DNA from 2 places in the Paenarthrobacter sp. GQ52 genome. Region 2 is predicted to be linked to the other one. Evidence: predicted binding sites of a transcription regulator. Region 2 holds the regulator's gene; the other holds the start of a gene.
What was found. The regulator Rex, encoded in region 2, represses fermentation and respiration genes when NADH is low (regulators of the CRP and FNR family bind a similar motif). The targets are predictions, from matches to a motif close to CTTGTGAANNNNTTCACAAG.

Region 1: AC6CH8_RS13350 (glyceraldehyde-3-phosphate dehydrogenase) is a predicted target of Rex. The motif match lies at 8,824-8,843, and genes of this name have one in related genera.

Annotation. Positions count from the first base shown of each region.
Region 1 covers NZ_JCAXEJ010000009.1:19,162-28,933, reverse strand. Annotated here, with positions in the region: gene AC6CH8_RS13400 (GNAT family N-acetyltransferase) at 1-154, shown strand, start outside; gene map (type I methionyl aminopeptidase) at 169-936, opposite strand; gene AC6CH8_RS13390 (DNA alkylation repair protein) at 1,139-1,825, shown strand; gene mptB (polyprenol phosphomannose-dependent alpha 1,6 mannosyltransferase MptB) at 1,860-3,416, opposite strand; gene orn (oligoribonuclease) at 3,564-4,199, shown strand; tRNA gene AC6CH8_RS13375 (tRNA-His) at 4,332-4,407, shown strand; gene def (peptide deformylase) at 4,535-5,107, shown strand; gene AC6CH8_RS13365 (acyltransferase domain-containing protein) at 5,111-5,923, shown strand; gene AC6CH8_RS13360 (HNH endonuclease family protein) at 5,908-6,708, opposite strand; gene AC6CH8_RS13355 (hypothetical protein) at 6,832-7,041, opposite strand; gene AC6CH8_RS13350 (glyceraldehyde-3-phosphate dehydrogenase) at 7,115-8,602, opposite strand; RNA gene rnpB (RNase P RNA component class A) at 8,866-9,257, opposite strand; gene AC6CH8_RS13340 (YaaA family protein) at 9,315-9,772, shown strand, end outside.
Region 2 covers NZ_JCAXEJ010000012.1:327-10,098, reverse strand. Annotated here, with positions in the region: gene AC6CH8_RS15230 (Hsp70 family protein) at 1-254, opposite strand, end outside; gene ccsB (c-type cytochrome biogenesis protein CcsB) at 469-1,536, opposite strand; gene resB (cytochrome c biogenesis protein ResB) at 1,536-3,239, opposite strand; gene AC6CH8_RS15215 (cytochrome c biogenesis CcdA family protein) at 3,239-3,994, opposite strand; gene AC6CH8_RS15210 (TlpA family protein disulfide reductase) at 4,000-4,605, opposite strand; gene AC6CH8_RS15205 (histidine phosphatase family protein) at 4,610-5,275, opposite strand; gene AC6CH8_RS15200 (YceI family protein) at 5,483-6,034, shown strand; gene AC6CH8_RS15195 (hypothetical protein) at 6,201-6,902, shown strand; gene AC6CH8_RS15190 (hypothetical protein) at 7,166-7,951, shown strand; gene AC6CH8_RS15185 (redox-sensing transcriptional repressor Rex) at 7,999-8,706, opposite strand; gene AC6CH8_RS15180 (glutaredoxin family protein) at 8,782-9,036, opposite strand; gene AC6CH8_RS15175 (HAD family hydrolase) at 9,205-9,772, shown strand, end outside.

The DNA.
Region 1 (9,772 bases), on a different contig from region 2:
TCCGGTGGATACGGATCAAAGGACCAAAGCGACGGCCTCGGACCTCTTCCACGGCACGCTTTCTCTTTTCAAGGCTGCCGGCTTCAGTTCCGTGTCCGAATCAGTTCCCGGCCGGCCGGTGGTACGCCTCAAAAAGCGTGGTGCGGCTCGATAAGGAGGCCCGGCAAACTACGGCAAAGTGAGGATCATCGGCCCGTCAGCCGTGACGGCCACAGTGTGTTCGCTGTGGGCGGCGCGTCGCCCGTTTGCCGAACGAAGAGTCCATTCGTCCTCGTCGTGGTAGTAGTCGTCCTTGCCGCCCAGGATCAACATGGGCTCAATGGCAATGACCAGGCCTTCTTCGAGCTTCATGCCCCGGCCAGGTCGTCCCAGGTTAGGGACAGGAGGTTCGGCGTGCATTGTCCGTCCTATGCCATGCCCTCCATGATCAGCCAACAGCCCATATCCGGCACGTTTCGCCTCGCCACCAATCGCATATGCAAGGTCACCCATCTTGTTTCCTATGCGGGCAGCGTCGATACCGCGGACAAGTGCGGCTTCCGTTGCTTTCACCAATTCATGATCCGCCGGGTCTCCGTCCCCTACGACGAAGCTGACGGCGGCATCACCGCACCAGCCTTCCACGAAGGCACCACAATCGACGCTGAGCAGATCGCCGTCCTCCAGTACGTATCCATTGGGGATCCCGTGCACCACGGCGTCGTTGACACTGGTACAAATGACGCCGGGGAACGGCACAGCCGCCCAGCGTGGGTGGTAATCCAGGAAGGCAGGCTTTGCCCCGGCATCGGAGATTACGGCGGCAGCGACGTCGTCGAGTTCCTTAAGCGAAACACCCACTTCAGCTTGCTCCCGGACTGCGGACAGTGCATTGGCCACTACGCGACCGGCCTCGCGCATCATCGCGATTTGGTCCGGTGATTTCAGCATTGACATCAAGGTTCCTTCGTTGTGGCCGATGTGAAGTTGGTTGTTGCCGGCGGGAGTTCGTTGTTGCCGATATGAGTTCGGGAGCCGATGGCCGCGAAAAGGAACAGCGGGCCGAATATGCCCACTCTACGGTGGCCGAACAGCGGGGACCACAGTTATCGCGCAGCGGCTCACACCCCGTCGTCCGTCACCGACCTAGAGTTATGGCATGAGCCCCAATGTCCTCGTGGAGTCGATCCGATCAACGCTCCGATCAGCCGCTGATGCCGAACGCGGCGCCGGAGCCCAGGCTTACTTGAAGTCCGACATGCCTTCCTGGGGTGTCCGGGTTCCCGAGGTTCGCAGGATAGTGAAGGTTGCAGTGAAGCAGTTCCCGGTGACCTCGCCAGCTGAGCTGCAAAAAGCCGTTCTTGAGCTGTGGCGCAACGCGGAGGCCCGCGAAGAGCGATACGCAGCAATCGACCTGACAGGCCTGCGAATGGTCAAAGAAGACCTGCAGATGCTCCCCCTATATGAGGAAATTATCCGGACGGGTGCATGGTGGGACCTCGTCGATGGGGTCTCACATCGGATCTGCGCGCTTCTTCTTGCGCACCGGCCCACGATGACGCCGGTACTGCTGCAGTGGTCCACTGACCACGACATGTGGATTCGCCGGGCGGCGATCACTGCACAGCTAGGGGCCAAGTCAGAGACTGATACCGGCCTCCTGTCAGCGGTCATCTCCGCGAACCTCGCCGACAACGAATTCTTCGTCCGCAAGGCCATCGGGTGGGCTTTACGCGAGTACAGCAAAACAGATCCCGAATGGGTCAAGGCGTTCGCTGCCAACAACGCGGCCGCTCTGAGTCCGCTGTCCACCCGTGAGGCATTGCGACTGTTGCCGTCCGACTGACGCGGAAGGCAGCGGGCCGGACACGGCCGAGTCATCAGATAATCGGACGCAGCCCGGATTCGTCCCGCACCCGGAACAAGCTCTTGGTCTTCGGATCCATGAAAATCAGGTAAATGGCGAAGAACAGTGCAATAACGGCCGCCCCGATCCGGGCCAGCAACAGTGCCAAGCCCAGGTCTTCACTCTGAAGGTACGGGAAGACGTCCAACTGGTCGGAGATGGCGTAGACCATGAAGAATGACACAACGAAATACAGTGCCTTGACCTGCCAGTCGTTGCGGATGCCGGTCACGGCAAACAGGGGGATCAACCACACCACGTACCAGGACTGGATCATTGGTGCCAGCAGGACAATGGCAGCAAATGCCAACGTAAGCCGCCGCATGAGCCGGTCGTAGTCTCCCCGGAAGATCATCCAGGCAACAGCAGCAACCATGAGGACCTTGCCGGCGTCATAGACCACCTTGGCCATGACCTGGCCGTCCAACCCCAAAACGCTGGAAATCGATCCGACAGCCAACCCGATAAGACCAACGGGCGCATACCAGATTGCTACGCTCCCGGGCGCCGACAAGCCGTTGATCCAACCGAACCCGAAGCCGTTGACCAGGCTGAGTGCATAGAGGAGCCCGAAGCTCAGAGCCGCTGTTAGGAACCAGTAGAGGAATCTGCGCGGCCATGAGGCATGCTTGCCGGCCCACAGAAGTCCAATGAAAGGAAGGAATACCACCGTGATCGGTTTGACTGAGATGGAGAGCGTGACCAGCACCAGTCCGCGAATGACGCGGTGGGTTGCGCAGTAGTACAGGCCTGCCAGTGCCAGCCCGATCATCAAGGCGTCGTTATGGACGCTGGCAATGAAGTTAGTGAGAAAGAGCGGATTGGCAGCTGTCAGCCATAGTGCCCTGTGGGGATTTACACCGTGGAGTTCGGCCAGCTTCGGCACATAGATGATGCAGAGAACCACACCGACTGCTGCGACGAGGCGGAAGAGCATGATGCTTGCTTCCGGTTGGACGTTGGTCACCCACACCACAAACTGTTCAATCCAAAGAAACAGCTGTCCGTACGGTACCGGCGCCTCTGTCCATTGCTTGTCAGCTCCCAACTGGAAGTAGTTGGGCAGCGCCGATATGCCGTTCTCATAAGGATTGATGCCCTCCACCATCAACCGGCCTTGGCCGATATACGCGTAAACGTCCCTGCTGAAGAGGGGAACAGTGAACATCATGGGCAGACCCCAGGCCACCACCGCCTGCAGCGTGGCTTTTCGGGCTTCCATTCCCCAGACCCGGACCCGCTGGCCCAGACGAAGCCAGGCGCGGACGAGCAGCATGCCGCCGATGGCCAGTAAAACAATGGAAAGTCCGACGCCCACACCTTCGGTGCGCATCCAGATGAAAAGCGGGAGTCGGCGAAGTTCCGAGACCGGAGCAAGCCAGCCAACCCCCAGTGAGCCAAACACCATGAACATGGAACCAACGAAGCCGGCGATCAGCGGCGAACGTGCGTTATCTACCTCGCCGGCAACGGCGTCAGCCGACGGCGTCGCTGTCCCTGCCAACTGGGCGGCGGGTACTGGCACCGTCATGTAGTCGTCATCCAATCGTTCACCCGCTGTGTTCGGGTCAAAATTCTGCGTCATGGGGGCTTTCGGCAACAGGAAGAAACGACACTGCCGCGCTCAAAAATCGTACCATCGGAGCACTTGTAAGCCACTGAGGGATAGGCTTGGCGCGTGCCTATTACTAATGAACGCATCGTCTGGATCGACTGCGAAATGACCGGCCTGGACCTCACGAACGACGCCTTGATCGAGGTTGCAGCGTTGGTGACGGATTCCGAGCTCAACATTCTGGGGGACGGCGTTGACGTCGTCATCAAGCCGGATGACGCAGCGCTGGAACAAATGAATGACTTCGTGCGGGACATGCACACCCGCTCCAAGCTCCTGGACGAGCTCCCCCACGGGAAGACCATGGCAGAGGCAGAAGCACAGGTCCTTGAATACATTGAGAAGTGGGTCCCGGATCCCCGCAAAGCTCCCTTGGGTGGAAACTCTGTGGGAACAGACCGTATGTTCCTTGCCAGGGACATGCCCAACATCGTAGAGCACCTCCATTACCGCGTGATCGATGTCAGCACCATCAAAGAGCTCTCACGCCGTTGGTTCCCGCGCGCGTACTTCCAGTCCCCGGCCAAGCATGGCGGTCACCGCGCCCTGGGCGACATCAAGGACTCCATCGACGAGCTCCGCTACTACCGCCAGGCTGTCTTTGTGCCGGCGCCGGGACCGGACACGGCAACGGCACAGCGCATTTCCAAGGACATCATGGCTACCGCAGAGACCCTGGGGTCCAGCGAAAAAGTGTGATCTGCACCATTTTTTGAGGTTTTTTCGCCAAAACCGGCAAAAGTGGACTTTGCACCCCAAAACAGCAGGTAAGCTATTTGTCGTTGCCTTGAAGGAAAGCCGGTCAAACGGTTCAGTCCAAAAAGGCACATGGTGGGCTTAGCTCAGTTGGCAGAGCGCCTGGTTGTGGTCCAGGAGGTCGCGGGTTCAACCCCCGTAGCTCACCCCACCGAGATTGGCTCCAGAGCCGGTTTCCACAAAGGCCGCACCGGTTATCCGGTGCGGCTTTTGCTTTTAACCCAAAAGCGGACCAAGGCCGCTTCCGGACCGCAGCGCTAGATGAAGGAAAAACTGAGATGACCGTCCTGCCAGTCACCATTTGGGGCGAACCTGTTCTGCACCGCCGGGCAAGTGAAGTCGAGGTTTTCGACGACGAACTCCGCGCCTTGATCGCGGACATGTTCGAGACTAATGACGCTGCCAACGGCGTAGGGCTGGCCGCGCCCCAGATCGGCGTGGGCAAACGCCTTTTTGTCTACAAGTACGCCAACGATGACGACGTCCCCGAACAGGGTGTCGTAGTCAACCCCGTCCTGACGCTGTCCAAGGTCTCCGGCGCACTTCCGGATCCCGATGAACACGTTGAGGGCTGCTTGTCCTTCCCCGGCGAGTACTACCCGCTACAGCGCGCTGAATGGACACGGGTTCAGGGCTTTGACGGCGACGGCAAACCCCTGGATTTCGAAGCGACAGGCTGGTTCGCCAGAATCCTGCAGCACGAGTTCGACCATTTGGACGGCAAGCTTTACGTCAATCGTCTCGTGGACCGGTACTCGAAGAAGGCTCTCAAGCAAGCAAAGAAAAACGGCTGGGGTGTGCCGGGCCTGACCTGGATGCCTGGCGTCGACCCAGATCCGTTCGGGCACTAAGCCATGGCCGCCAGCCCTCACGCAGAGCTTTTTGAGCTCTTGGACATCACCGGCGAAGACGCCACAGAATGTGCGCACCTTCTGGGGACGCCCCCGGACGAGCCTGTTCTGCAGGCAATGAAGACCATGCAGGAACGGCTTGGGACCTTTCCAGTAGACAGCATTCGGGCCAACGGCGCTGTGGAGACGGTGTGGATCGAAGCACTCCTCCGCTTCGCGCCCTCAGTTCACGCCTACCACCTGGAGCTGGGAATCAGTCCCGCTGTCTCGGCCGCATCCTTGGCAGACATGGGCTTGCAGCTTCGTATCAACAGGCGGGTCCATGGCCGTTTTGGCCTGGACACCTGGAGTTGGCTGACGTTGCACATGGCCGGCAATTTGTTCCGGCTGGGCCGACTGCAGTTTCATTTGGTTCCGGCCGATGGTCGGGGCTCAGGCTGGGTTCTTGGCGTCCATATACCCGAAGATGGAGGCCTCTCCCCTGCGCTGGTGGATGCCAGTTTTGCGGAGGCGGGATCCTTCTTCCCCCGGTATTTTCCTGACAAGCCTGCGCGCAAAGCCACGTGTGATTCATGGATGTTGGACCCGTATCTCGTCGAGCGCCTGCCGGACAGCAACATCGCGTCGTTTGCCGGACGTTTCACGCTCGACCGCTGCACTGATGCTCCTACGGATGCCATCTACTTCACTTTCAGGCAGCGGGGACTCCATGACTTGGATAAGCTCCCGCGGGAAACCTCTCTCCAGCGTGTGGTCCTGGAGCGGATCGACGACGGCGGCATCTGGCAACTGGGGCACGGTCACCTGGCATTGTAGATGGTTTGCTGTTCCGGGCACGAGGACAAAACCCGCTTCATGGCGTCCTTTTCAGCCTGCGTAATCCAGAGCTTATAGGCCGCTTTCACGGAGACCTGCCGGGCGACGTAGTGGCAGCGAAAATTCTTGTTAGCCGGCAGCCACGTGGCCGCGTCACCTGCGCCCTTCTTAACATTGGCGGGACCGTCGGCGGCGATCAGGTTCAGCGGATCGTTCGCGAATATTTGCCGCTGCTGCACAGTGAGTTGCTGGGCGCCCTTTTGCCAGGCGTCGGCGAGGGCCACCACGTGATCGATTTGAACTGCGGCACTGGTGTCCTGGCCCCTCCGGAAAGTCACCTGCGACCCCGTGTATGGTTCGTGAAAGCTACCACCGGCAACCTTGCACGAGGAGCCTTCCGTGAATTCGACCGCCGAGAGGTCCCGCCGGAGAATGTCGTTTCTGGTGTCGCATCCATTGCGGTCAGCGTCCGCCCAGGCTTGCCCGAATGCGGCCCTATCGTAGTCCGATTTGGCCGCGCGCCCTTTTACCGGGAGTCGATCCAAGGCGTCGCTCGCCTTTTCCGGGGCAACGGGCACCCCACCGCGAAGGGGTTTCATCCAGCCGGGATTGTAGACGGGCGCTTCACTAGGGCCGGCGGCCCATGGTTCAGCGGCCGTGAATTGTCCTGTGGTGAAATACCATGAAAGCCCTGCCACCACGGTTGCGGCGGCCAGTCCCAGAATGGCCCACGCCTGACGTGACCGTCGCCGCGCGCGTTTGTAGGCAGACCAAGTGATACTCAAGGGACTCCATCCAGTGGGGAAACAGCAATGTCCTACGAGCGTAGGACAAGGCCCCGACAGTCAGAGTCGATATCCACAGTGTGCAGGAGATGTCACACTTCGGAGATGGGATGCTTCAGTGGGTTATTGCTCACGCATTACGCGCTGCAGGTCCTCTGTTGCCAGCGCGAGGAGGCCCCGCAGTTGCTCCACGCGCTGATCCGGAACATCGCCGGAAGCGTTGGCTGCGATAGCTTGATCCAGAAGTTTTTGGGCCTGTTTGTGGTTGGCCTTTGCGACGTCCAGGGCGTGCTCCAGAGTGGTCTCATGTTCCAACGTTGATTCGTTTTCCATGAACCCATTTTGGTCAGGTTTCCCGGCTGATACCAGTGACTCAGCCGGGAAACCCGTGAATACTTCGGCGTGCTTAGGCTCCAGCGCCTTCAAGCACTGCGATGGGAGCAACCACGTCGCGTGCCGGGAACGACGGCGGGTTTACGCCGGCCATTTCTTCCATGACACGGACTACCTGGCAGGAGTAGCCGAACTCGTTGTCGTACCAGACGTAGAGAACGAGGTTCTTGTCGTTGGAAATCGTTGCGAGGCCGTCAACGATGCCCGCGCGGCGTGAGCCAACGAAGTCAGTGGAGACAACATCGGGAGAGTCGATGTAGTCGATCTGCTTGCGAAGATCGGAGTGCAGGGACATCTCACGGAGGAAGTCGTTGACTTCGTCGCGGGTGGTTCCCTTTTCAAGGTTGAGGTTCAGGATGGCCATGGAAACATCCGGAGTAGGAACGCGGATGGCATTGCCCGTGAGCTTGCCCTGCAGTTCCGGAAGTGCCTTGGCTACGGCCTTGGCGGCACCAGTCTCCGTGATGACCATGTTCAGGGCCGCGGAACGGCCGCGGCGATCACCCTTGTGGAAGTTGTCGATCAGGTTCTGGTCATTGGTGAAGGAGTGCACAGTCTCAACGTGGCCGTGGATGATGCCGAACTTGTCGTTGATGGCTTTCAGCACCGGCGTAATGGCGTTGGTAGTGCAGGATGCCGCGGTGACGATCTTGTCATCATCGGAGATGTCCCGGTGGTTGATGCCGTGGACGATGTTCTTCAGCTCACCCTTGCCCGGTGCAGTGAGCAGCACACGGGAAGCACCCTTGCTCTGCAGGTGCTGGGAGAGACCCTCGGCGTCGCGCCAGCGGCCCGTGTTGTCCACCACCAGGGCGTCCTTGATACCGAAGGCCGTGTAGTCCACAGTGGCCGGGTTGTCCGAGTAGATGACTTGGATTTGCACGCCGTTGGCGGTGATGGTGTTGGCTTCCTCGTCCACGCGGATGGTGCCTTCGAAGGAACCGTGTACCGAGTCACGACGCAGCAGGCTGGCGCGCTTTACAAGATCGTTCTCGGCGCCCTTGCGCACTACGATCGCGCGGAGTCGCAGGCCGTGCCCGCCACCGGCCTTCTCAATGAGGATGCGGGCCAGGAGGCGGCCAATGCGGCCAAAGCCGTAAAGAACGACGTCGGTGCTGGTGCGGTCGTCTGCGCCACGCTTTCCCACGATTTCGGCGAGCTCGGCACGCAGGTACTCATCCAGCGAGGCGCCGTTGCCTTCGGCCCGGAACTTCTCTGTCAAACGTGCGATATCAATGGCGGCTGCGCCGAGTTCCAGCTCGGACAGGGCGTTCAGCAGCGGTGCGGTCTCTTCGAGCAGCAGCTCGTGGTTGCTCATCCGGCGCGCAAAGCGGTGGGCCTTCAGGATGTTCATGGTGGACTTGTTGATCAGGCTCCGGCCGTGGATGCTCGTGACCACGTTGTTTTCCCGGTACAACCGGCCGATCACCGGAATCATGGCCTCGGCGAGAGCCTCCCGGCCCATCCACTTATCAAGACAAGAATCTGACGTCTGGCTCACAGAACTACCTTCCTTGGGTCAACCACATACGTCTTCGTATGCAGATGGCAGCGGCCGCCCGGAGTAGTCCTGCGGCTCATGCGCCGGCGGGCTTCGGTCCACCCACAGCGCCTTGAACGAGAGCAAAGAAAATCCGCCGGCTGCGAACGCAGTCCCGGCGGCAGAACATCTACGTTCAGTAACCATTCTAGGGCGGAAGGAAGCGGTGAAGGCCGCCCCGCGGCGTGAAATCACTCACACGGCGGAAATTCGGGAGTAATAAATGGATGGGTCGACCGATACGCCGGGTTCTGTCATCCCCTGCCGTTACCGGAAAAGGAGTGGCGGCCATCCATCTACGAACGCCGTTGCCGACGCCCTCCAGCAGCCTACCCGGACACTCGGGCGAGCAGCCCTCAAGCGTGTCCTGTCTGGCCTTGCTCCGGGTGGGGTTTACCTAGCCTCCCCGGTCACCCAGGGAGCTGGTGGTCTCTTACACCACCGTTTCACCCTTACCTGCTGCGCTGCGATGCAAACATCACGACGCGCAGGCGGTCTCTTCTCTGTGGCACTGGCCTGCGGGTTACCCCGAGTGGGCGTTACCCACCACCCTGCTCTGCGGAGCCCGGACGTTCCTCGAGCCACTTTCGTGACGCGCGACCGCCTGGTCGACCCATCCGCCGTCCAGTCTACCGGCGTTGGGACCACCCAAAGACCCCGGTAATATCGACGGGTGCTGATTCTGCTGCCGCCTTCCGAAGGCAAGACCCCCGCTGCCAACGGTCCCTCCATCAACTGGGAATCGCTCAGCTTCCCTGAACTGAACCCGCACCGGGCAAAAGTACTAGAAGCGTTGGGCACGGTGAGCGCGCACGAGGATGCACTTGCGCTGTTGGGGGTCGGCGCCTCGCTGCGGGACGACGTCGAACGTAATACGCGGCTGCATGCCGAACCGGCCGCTCCCGCGCATCAGGTCTATTCAGGGGTCCTGTATGACGCCCTTGGCTACAACAGCATGACCCCGACGCAGCGCCGGAAGGCGAACGAATCCATCCTGGTGGTTTCCGCACTGTGGGGCGCCATCGGCTTTGGCGACCATGTGCCCGCCTACCGGTTGTCCATGGGAACTGCACTGCCCGACGTCGGACGCCTCGCGTCCTACTGGAAGCCGCAGCTTAACGCCGCCCTCGC
Region 2 (9,772 bases):
GCCAAGGGAACGGAATCACCTATCCGGCGCTTGAATTCCCGCACCATGCGCCGGGGGTCGTCCAAGCCACGGCGTTCGGCCGCTTCACCTACCAGGACACGGCCATCATCCGCATAGAACAAGACGGATGGCACGGCACTGCCGTGCAAGCCCAACGACAGAATCTCCGGGGCTGGAATGGGGCCTTGGCCAGGCTTGACAAGGGCTGCGGCGGTAAAACTCGTCCCGACGTCAATGGCGAGAACATAGCTCATGGTTACCTCGAAGAGAACACGGCGCGACGCTAGCGGGCTGCATCACAAGCGGGTTCTGAACAAGTTAGCACCTGCCCCGGACGGGCAAAAGGCTTCGTAGCAACACCAAGTTGTCATGGTTGCTACACCAATTTGTCATATTCCAAGACCGCTATACGCACACAGGAGCGAAGCCCCTGCTCAGGCGGGGATCCCGGTCATGGGGTTACGGAGCTTAGAGCCCGGAGTAGGAATGCAGGCCGTTGAAAACTGTATTCACGAGTGTGAAGTTGATGATGACGCAGGCGTAGCCAACGATCGACAACCACGCTGCGCGGGTTCCGGTCCAACCACGGGTGGCCCGGGCGTGCAGGTAGCCCGCATAGACCACCCAGATCACGAAGGTCCAGACTTCCTTGGGATCCCAGCCCCAGAAGCGGCCCCAGGCCTTTTCAGCCCAGATCGCCCCGAACATGAGGGTGAACGTCCAACCGATGAAGGCGATGGCATTGATGCGGTAGGAGAGATTCTCCAGGCTCAGCGCGTTGGGAACCAGGCGCATGAAGCCCAGGTTGTCCGCGCGGCCCGCGGCAAGGTTCTTCTGGCGGTACGACTGCAGCAACTGCAGCACAGACATGGCGAACGTCAGTGTGAACAATGCAGAGGAGAGCACGGCGATGGAGACATGGATGATGAGCCAGTAGCTCTGCAGGGCCGGAACCAGGTGCCCAACCGGGGTCCAGAAAGCAGCCGAAGCAGCAACCAGCATGATGATGGCCAGGCCGATCACGAACGTGCCCAGGAAGCGCAGATCCCTGCGGATGAGAACCACCAGGAAGACAGCTACGGCAACGAAAGCACCCGTGGTGAGGAACTCGTACATGTTTCCCCACGGCACGCGGCCTGCACCAAATGCACGGGTAACCACACCGGCGCCGTGGATCAGCACACCCAGCACCGTCAGCGCTACGGCCACGCGGGCAGGCGCGCGGCGTTCGCCCGCATACTTCATGTCGCCGGCGGCGGTGCCGCCCTCAACGGTGAGGCCCGACGTCGGACGCTCGGCACGTCCAGCCGGCCCACCGGCGTCGGGACCTCCCAAGCCTGCCGCGACGCGGCCTGCAGAAACCGTGACCTTCTCGCCGGCGGTGCTGGCTGCGGCCTTCAGGTCCACGGCGCGGAGCATCTTGCTGCTCTTCGCCAGGTCCCAGGCAAAGGCGATGAACGCCACGGTATACGTGCCGGCGGCCAACAGCATGAACAGCTCGCTGTACTGGCCCAGGGTTTCGTTGATGACGGGCATTACTGGTCCTTCGAGGTTGAGGAGGATCCTGCTGTTGTTGTAGCCGTGTCCGGCGCCTCGGGGATGTTCCATTCCCGGGCAAAGATCTCGCGGAGTGCGGCGGCTTCGCCGGCCAAGCGGTGGTCTTCACCGCGTGCCAGCAGGCCGTATTCCACCATGGTGCGGCCGTCCGCGTGGGTTCCGGTGCGAACCCAGACGCGGCGGCGGTTGATGTACAGCGACATGACCAGGCCTGCGACTGCGAGGAAACCGAAGATCAGCGCATAGAGCTGGCCGGGGTTGTGGTGGATGTCCACCCCGATGTACTTCTTCACGCCATCGAACGTGATGCTGCCCTTGCCTTCTGGCAGGTTGACTGTGGCACCCGGACTCAGGGTGATACCGCCGGCAGGGAGGTCGCGGCCGTTGAGCTGCTGGAGGTCCTTGACGTCCAGCTCAAACACGTTTTGAGGCACACCCTTGTCCAGGCCGAGGTCGCCGTAGAACGAGTTCAGGCTCAGCTGCGGGTTGATGAGTTCGGGGGCGCCGCTGAAGGAAATGCCGTCCTCGGTGACGAAGGCCGTGGGCAGGAAGAAGCCAACAAAGCCCAGCTGTTCCGGCTTGGCGTCCGGGACCTTGATGACCACGGAGGAGTAGTAGTTGTCGCCCTGGACCTTGGCAGTTACGGGACCTTGGAAAGCGACGTTGCCCTCACCGTCCCGGACCGTGATCAGGGGTGCATAGCCGTTTCCGGTCAGGTAGAGGCTGGTATTCCCGAGGGAAACGGGGTCGTTGACCTTGAGGGTTTCCTTCTTGCCCGGAGAGTCCGGGGTTTCCTTGGTGGTCACTTCGGCGGTGTAGTCGATGGGCTGGCCGGCTTTGCCCGGCGATTCGCGGTCGAACCTGGCCTCGAACTTGTCCAGTTGCATCGAGTACGGCTGGAGTGAGCTGCTCTGGAAGTTGGTTCCGGGAGTGAATTGGTCGTAGCCCACCAGGGTGTTGACGAAGGTATCGCCTTCCACCAGGATCCGCTGGCCGCTGTACCCGTACAAGCCACCAATGGCCACGGACACCAGCACTCCGATCAAGGAGGTGTGGAACACCAGGTTGCCCACTTCCTTCAGGAAGCCGCGCTCGGCACCCAAGGACGGCAGGGCGCCGTCGACGTCCCTGACCTCCACCCGGTAGCCGCGTTTCTTCAGCAGCCCGGCGGCATCGTTGATGGCTTTCGACGCCGGGATCCCTGCGTCGGCAGGCACAGCCAAGGTGCCGTACTCCGGCAGGCGCGAAAGGCGCTTGGGGGTGCGCGGCGGCTGCGACTTCATGGCCTTGTAATGGGCGATGGCACGCGGAGTGACGCAGCCGATCAAGGAGATGAAAAGCAGGATGTAAATGGCCGAGAACCAGGCCGACGAGTAGACATCGTAGAGCTGCAGGGCGTCGAGAAGCTCGCCGTAGGAAGGGTTGTCCTTGATGTACTGCGTGACCACTGAAGGATTGGCCGGCCGCTGCGGGAACAGGGAACCCGGCACAGCGCCAACGGCAAGCAGGAGGAGCAGGAAGAGGGCCGTGCGCATGCTGGTCAGCTGGGTCCAGGACCACCGGAGCATGCCCTTGAAACCCAGCGCGGGCAGGGCTGCCTCGGACTTGGCCTGCTGGAGTTTTCCGTCCGCTGTGTTTTCAGCGGCTGGTGACTTCTTCTTGGCTTTCACGGACTCGCTCATCAGATTGGCAACTTCACATCGTTTTGGAACCAGTACTGCAACTCGGTCACCCAGGTTCCCCACACACCGGTGGCCATCAGGATGCCGAGCAAAATCAGGATGCCTCCGCCGATCCGCTGGATGGCCAGCCGGTGCTTGCGGAAGAAGGACATCACTCCCATGCCCCGGCGCACGGCCAAGGCAATAAGGAGAAACGGAATGCCAAGGCCAAGGCTGTAAACGAACGCCAGGAGGGCGCCCTTGGCCGCCGATGAACCGCCGGACAAGCTCAGCAACTGTACCGCGGAGTACGTCGGACCAATGCAGGGCGCCCAGCCCAGCCCGAACGTCAGTCCCAGCAGGGGCGCGCCCCACAAGCCCGCCGGAGGTTTTGCGTGGATCTTGGCATCACGCTGCAACCAGCCGAAGCCGCCCATGAACACCACACCCATGATGATCACCAGGATGCCCAACAGCTGCGTGATCCAGGCGTTTTGGGGACCGGTCAGCAACGTACCCAGCTGCCCGAAGGCGCCGCCCAGCAGAACGAAAATCACCGAAAAGCCCAGGACGAACAACCCGATGCCGGCCAGCATGCGGCCCCGCCGCTGCTTTTGGAGGTCGACGCCGGTCAGTCCCGTGACGTAGCCAAGGTACCCCGGGACCAGCGGCAACACGCATGGCGAAAGGAACGAGACCAGCCCGGCCAGCAGTGCCACTGGCACAGCCAGCAGCAGTGATCCGTTGAGGATCGTCTCGGCAAAAGGACTGTTCATGGGTGCTACTCGGCCACTGCAGAGGTGATGAGGGCTTTCAGGGTGCTCTTCTCGATCTCGCCGAGGACGCGTGAGGCAACCTTGCCCTCCTTGTCCAGGACCAACGTTGTGGGAACTGCACCCGGAGGCACAATGCCGGACACGGACAGCAGCACTGCCCCATCCTTGTCATTGAAGCTCGGGTAGGTGATGTTGAAGGTCTTGTCGAAGGCCTCGGCGGTGGCTTGTTCGTCGCGCAGGTTAACGCCGAAGAACTGGACCCCCTGATCTTTGAAGTCCAAGTGCAGGGCTTCAAGCTGGGGGGCTTCGATGCGGCACGGAGCGCACGCGGCAAACCAGAAGTTCAGGACAGTGACTTTGCCCAGCAGATCCTCCGGCTTTACCGTCTGCCCGTTAAAGAGAGTGCCTTTGAGCGCGACGGGTGCGGCACGGTCCGCCTTGGCGAACTCCGTCACCGAACCATCACCTGCCACGTAGTTCTTGTTGTCGCCTGCCTTGGCTTGCTTGGCCAGGGAGTCTTCCTGAGCACACGCGGACAGGCCCATGGTCAGTCCTGCCAGGAGGACACCACCGGCGGTCAGCACGCCGCGGCGCGAAAGATTGTTGTCCATGCTTCTACGCTCCCGGGGTGCTCGCCGCGCCGGGAAGCAGGACGGCAGCGGGCTCGGTGTACTCAACGCGCACGATCTTGCCGTCGTCGTCGAGTGTTAGGGACGTCAACGACGTGAGGGTGCATTCGCGCTTACGGGGATCATGCGCCAGGCGGCGGCCCTCGGCAGTCAACCGGGTGGACCAAATGGGAAGTTGGTGGCTGACCAGAATGGCTTCCGCGCCGTCGCCGCCAAGTTCGATGGCCTTCACACGTGCGTCTTCAACCGCGGCCAGCACGCGGGCTGCCTGCTCCTTGTAGGGCTCGCCCCATGAAGGGCGCAACGGATTCCGGAAGTAGATCCAGTGCTTGGGCTTCAGGAACTCGCTCTTGGTGGGGTGGAGTCCCTCGAAGTGGTTCTCTGCTTCGATAATGCGCGGCTCGGTGGTGATCTCCAGGTTCAGTGCCTCGGCCGTGGGCATGGCCGTTTCCTGGGCGCGCGTGAGCGGCGAGGCTACCAAATGAACAATCTTGGCACCCTGGTTGACGCGGGCCGTGAAGTGGTCCGCCAGCATCCGAGCCATCTCCCGGCCACGTTCGGAGAGGTGGAATTCCGGCAGCCGGCCATAGAGGACGGCGTCGGGATTGTGGACCTCGCCATGGCGAAGCAGATGGACAGTTGCTTGGGGCATGTTTACCAGTTTCTCAAAGAAGCGGGGCGATCCGAAATCTTCTACCGCTAGTAGAACTCAAAGTTTTCCCGAAATGTTCCACGGAGTTGGAATAAAAGATGCATATGCATGTTTATACTGGATACGAAGCTCGGTTGACGCTTCAAGCAATGAGCTCGACCAGGCAAGCAAGCAGTACCTACCACTCGATATAGGAGCAACACCATGATGACTCTCCCCACTTCCGTCACCACCGGCACCTGGGCCCTCGACGCCTCCCACAGCGAGATCGGCTTCACCGTCCGCCACGCAGGCATCAGCAAGGTCCGCGGCCAGTTCAAGGATGCTGCTGCCACCCTGGAAGTTGGCGAAACGCTGACCGATTCCAAGGTCACCGCCACCATCCAGACCGCCAGCTTCGACTCCGGAGACGTCAACCGCGACGGCCACGTCAAGGGCGAAGACTTCTTCGATGTGGAGAAGTTCCCGGAAATCACCTTCGTGTCCCGCCACGTCAAGGCCAACGGCAACAGCTTTGACCTCGTGGGCGATCTCACAATCAAGGGCGTGACCAAGGAAGTTTCCATCGAGACCGAATTCAACGGTGTGGCCGTGGATCCGTTCGGCAACACCCGCGCCGGCGTTTCCGGCGAAACCACCATCAGCCGCAAGGACTTCGGCCTCACGTGGAACGCCGTCCTCGAAGCCGGCGGCGTCCTGGTCAGCGACAAGGTAGTCATCAACCTCGAGCTCGCCTTCATTGCACCGGCTGCGGCGTAGCCCGCACGCCTCAGCAAACGGCGCCCTGCACAGTTCACGCTGTGAGGGGCGCCGTTTCGCGTAAAGGGAAGTCACCCCGCAATTGTTCGGCAAACAGCCTGTATTTAGCTGCGCGTTAGCTCCGAATTTCCTATGCATCCTTCAACCTGCGGTCTAAAGTGATGCCATGAGTACCCCAGACGAAACACCACAGCCACAGCAGCCCGGCTCCCAGCCTCCGCAGCCCGGCAATGTTCCTCCTGCGGGTCACCAGCCTCCGCAGGGCTACCAACCGCCCCAGGGTTACCAACCCCCGCAGGGCTACCAGCCGCCGTCGCAACCGGGGCAATACTCACAGCCCGGACCAGGCCAGCCTGCCCCCGGACAGTCCGGTTTCCACTTCGAAATGCCCACTGACGGACCGCGTAGCTTCAACGACGTCATGCCTCAAGGCGGCTTCTCGGGAATGTTCAAAACCCAGGGCCTGCCGACGGAGCTGAAAGTTTCCTACTTCATTTGGGTGATCTCGGGACTCCTGGGCCTGCTGTTTGGCCTCATCGCTTTCTTTGCCGTGATCGCTGCCTTCGCGTTCGCTCCGGCATTCGCCGCCATCGCCATGATCCTCCTCCTGCTCACTTTGGCGGTCGCCGCCGCCCAAGTGATCCTGGCCATGAAGATGAAGGAAGGTAAAGAGTGGGCACGCCTCGCCTTGACCATCCTGGCGGGCGTTTCCTTACTACTGGCCATTTTCGGAGCGGTAAATGGTGGCGGCTCCGGGATGGGCCTGGGCGGCAACTGGTTCGGTTTCCTGGTGAGCGCAGTCGCCGTTGTCTTGATGTGGCTGCCCAATGCGCAGCTCTGGTTCAAGACTGTGAAGGGCCACGCTTAGCACTGACTCAACTGCCGTCGTCGTGCGATATCGGCGGTAGAGCGAGGCTGAAGGCCGCGGTCAGATCCTTTCGGATCCCGCGGCCTTCATCATGAAGGCGTAAGCCGACATGATGATTTTTTCCCGTGAGCTTGAAATACCTGCGTGTGATCATCTGCAGTGTCGGACGCTGGAGGTACGGTGGTACCAGAACCACGCTGGGGGCAGGGTCATTTTGCTGATCCCGGCGGCCGCACCAGCAGTCGAACAAGCAAAGGAATGCCATGAGCAACCCTCCGTACCCGCCCTCAAATCCGGGCGACGACAACAAGCCCGAGCAGCACGGCGCCCAGCCTTCCACGCCGCAGCCTCCGGCACCCCAGTACGGTCAGCCCGCCGCGCCGCAGTACGGGCAGCAGTCCCCCGCCGCACCCCAGTACGGGCAGCAGTCCCCCGCCGCACCCCAGTACGGGCAGCAGTCCCCCGCCACACCCCAGTACGGGCAGCAGTCTTCCCCGTATGGTCAGGCTCCCGGAGCTCCGCAGTATGGCCAGGGCAACAACTGGCCGAGCCAGCAACCCGGTCCTACAACTATCCCTCCAATGGTGAACTACGCGTTCTGGATGATCATTGCGGCAGGCATCCTGTCTGCCATCAGCTCGCTGCTCCTGGCCACCACCGGAGCCGATTCCTTCATCAACGTGATGAACCAGCAGGCCGCGCAGCAGGGCACTGAATTCCCCGCGGAATCCATTGAGGGGATGCGCGGTGCTATCGCAGTGGGCGCCATTGTCGGTGCCATCTTCTCATTGGGACTTTACGCGCTGGTCGCCTTCCCCGTCCGGAAGGGCAAGAACTGGGCCCGGATCCTGGGCACCGTGTTCGCTGCCATCTCTGTTCTGGGCCTCACCGGACTGTTCCAGTTCGGCGCAACCTACGGCATCATGCAGCTCATCGTGATCCTGCTGGGCGTTGCAGCGATCGTCATGCTGTACCTGCCGGCGTCGGCTCCGTACTTCCGTAAGGCCCAGCCTTTCGGAAACCCATACCAGAACCCCTACGGTCGCTAAACCCTCACGCTTCCAAGTATTAAACGCGGGCGCGGACCCGGCGAAGGCTAAACAGCCTGGCCCGGCGTCTGCGCCCGTTGTGCATGGTAGGCCAGGATCTGGAGCTCGGTTGCCATATCCACCTTGCGAAGGTTGACGTGCGGGGGAACCTGCAGGAGCACCGGGGCGAAGCTCAGGATGCTCCGTATGCCGGCAGCAATGACGCGGTCGCAGACAGCCTGGGCCACGGTCGCAGGTAGCGCAAGCACCACCATGTTGGTATGGGTGCGTTCCAGCACGCGCTCCAGCTCGGCCGAATCACTCACCCGCAACCAGCCCACCTCGTTGCCGATCACCATGGGGTCCGCGTCAAAGATGGCCACAACGTCGAAGCCCCGGGACTCGAAGCCACCATACCGTGCAAGGGCTTTGCCGAGGTTACCGGCACCCACAATCGCGACCTTCCAGTCGTGGGTCAGGCCGAGTGCGGCGGCTATGTGCCGGCTCAAGTACTGGACTTCATAGCCAACGCCCCGGGTCCCGTACGAGCCGACGTAGGAGAGGTCTTTGCGGAGCGTGGATGAACTGACGCCTGATGCCTCCGCCAACGCTTCCGAGGAAACGCGTTCCACACCTTCGGCCAAGAGAGAGTTGAGCGCGCGCAAATAGAGAGTCATCCGGGCCACAGCCGCGGGCGGGATCTGCTTGGTGGCAGGTTCGTTTTCCCCGGTTGTTGCGTCCGGGGACGGTTCCAGCGCAGTCACGGTATTCTCCATTGCGTCGCTTTGTTGTTCCACTCTATGACCCTCGGCGGGACTCAACAAAAGCCATTACCTGCGGGTAACCCCACCTCAATCTTCCAGGACTTTCTTCAGTGTGCGGGTGAGCCGTTCCTCATCGATCTTCCAAAAATCCCGCTGGATGCCGTCAACCAGCACCACAGGAATTTCCTCTGCGAAGCGCTCCTGGAGTTGGGAGTCGCCGTCGATCTTCTGCTCGGTCCACTGCACGCCAAGGCTTTTCGTGACGCGCTCGACGGCGGCACGCGCTTCCGTGCAGAGGTGGCAGTCAGCTTTGGTCAGAAGTACGACGTCGGGAATAGCCATGTCTCAAAGGTAACCGCCCCAACGCTCGCTCACACCCCACCCCCTTCCCACCAACGCTCACTCACACCCCACCCCCTCCCCACCAACGCTCACTCACACCCCACCCCCTTCGGCGACTCCGCCTGTGCGCCCTCAACGCAGTTCCCGGCGATTGACTAGACTCAAGGCATGCCCGAGGAGAAGAACGCCGCCGTGGTCGCAGATGCCTTGGTGCAAAACACCGCGCAGAGGGACGCGGCAAAACAGGATCTCGTGCGGAAGCACGCTGGCGAAGCCGCCTTCTTCGACGTCGACAATACGTTGATGAAGGGTGCAAGCCTCTTCCACGTGGCGCGCAAAATGTACGAACGCAAAGCGTTCACACTTTCCCAGGCCGCCGGTTTCGCTTGGAAGCAGTTCAAGTTCGTCATGCGCGGCGAAAACATGGAAGACGTCCACTCCGTACGCGACTCTGCGCTGACCCTTGCTGCCGGCATCACTGTTGATGACATCAAGGCCTTGGGCGAAGAGGTCTATGACGAAATGATCGAGTCACGGATCTGGCCGGGAACCAAGGCGCTGGCAGAACAGCACCTTCGGGTCGGCCGGAAGGTGTGGCTCGTGACTGCTACGCCCATTGAGGTGGCCACTGTCATTTCCACCCGGCTCGGCCTAACCGGCGCCTTGGGCACAGTGGGTGAGGTGGACGAAGGTGTGTACACGGGGAAGCTCGTGGGGGACATCCTCCACGGACCTG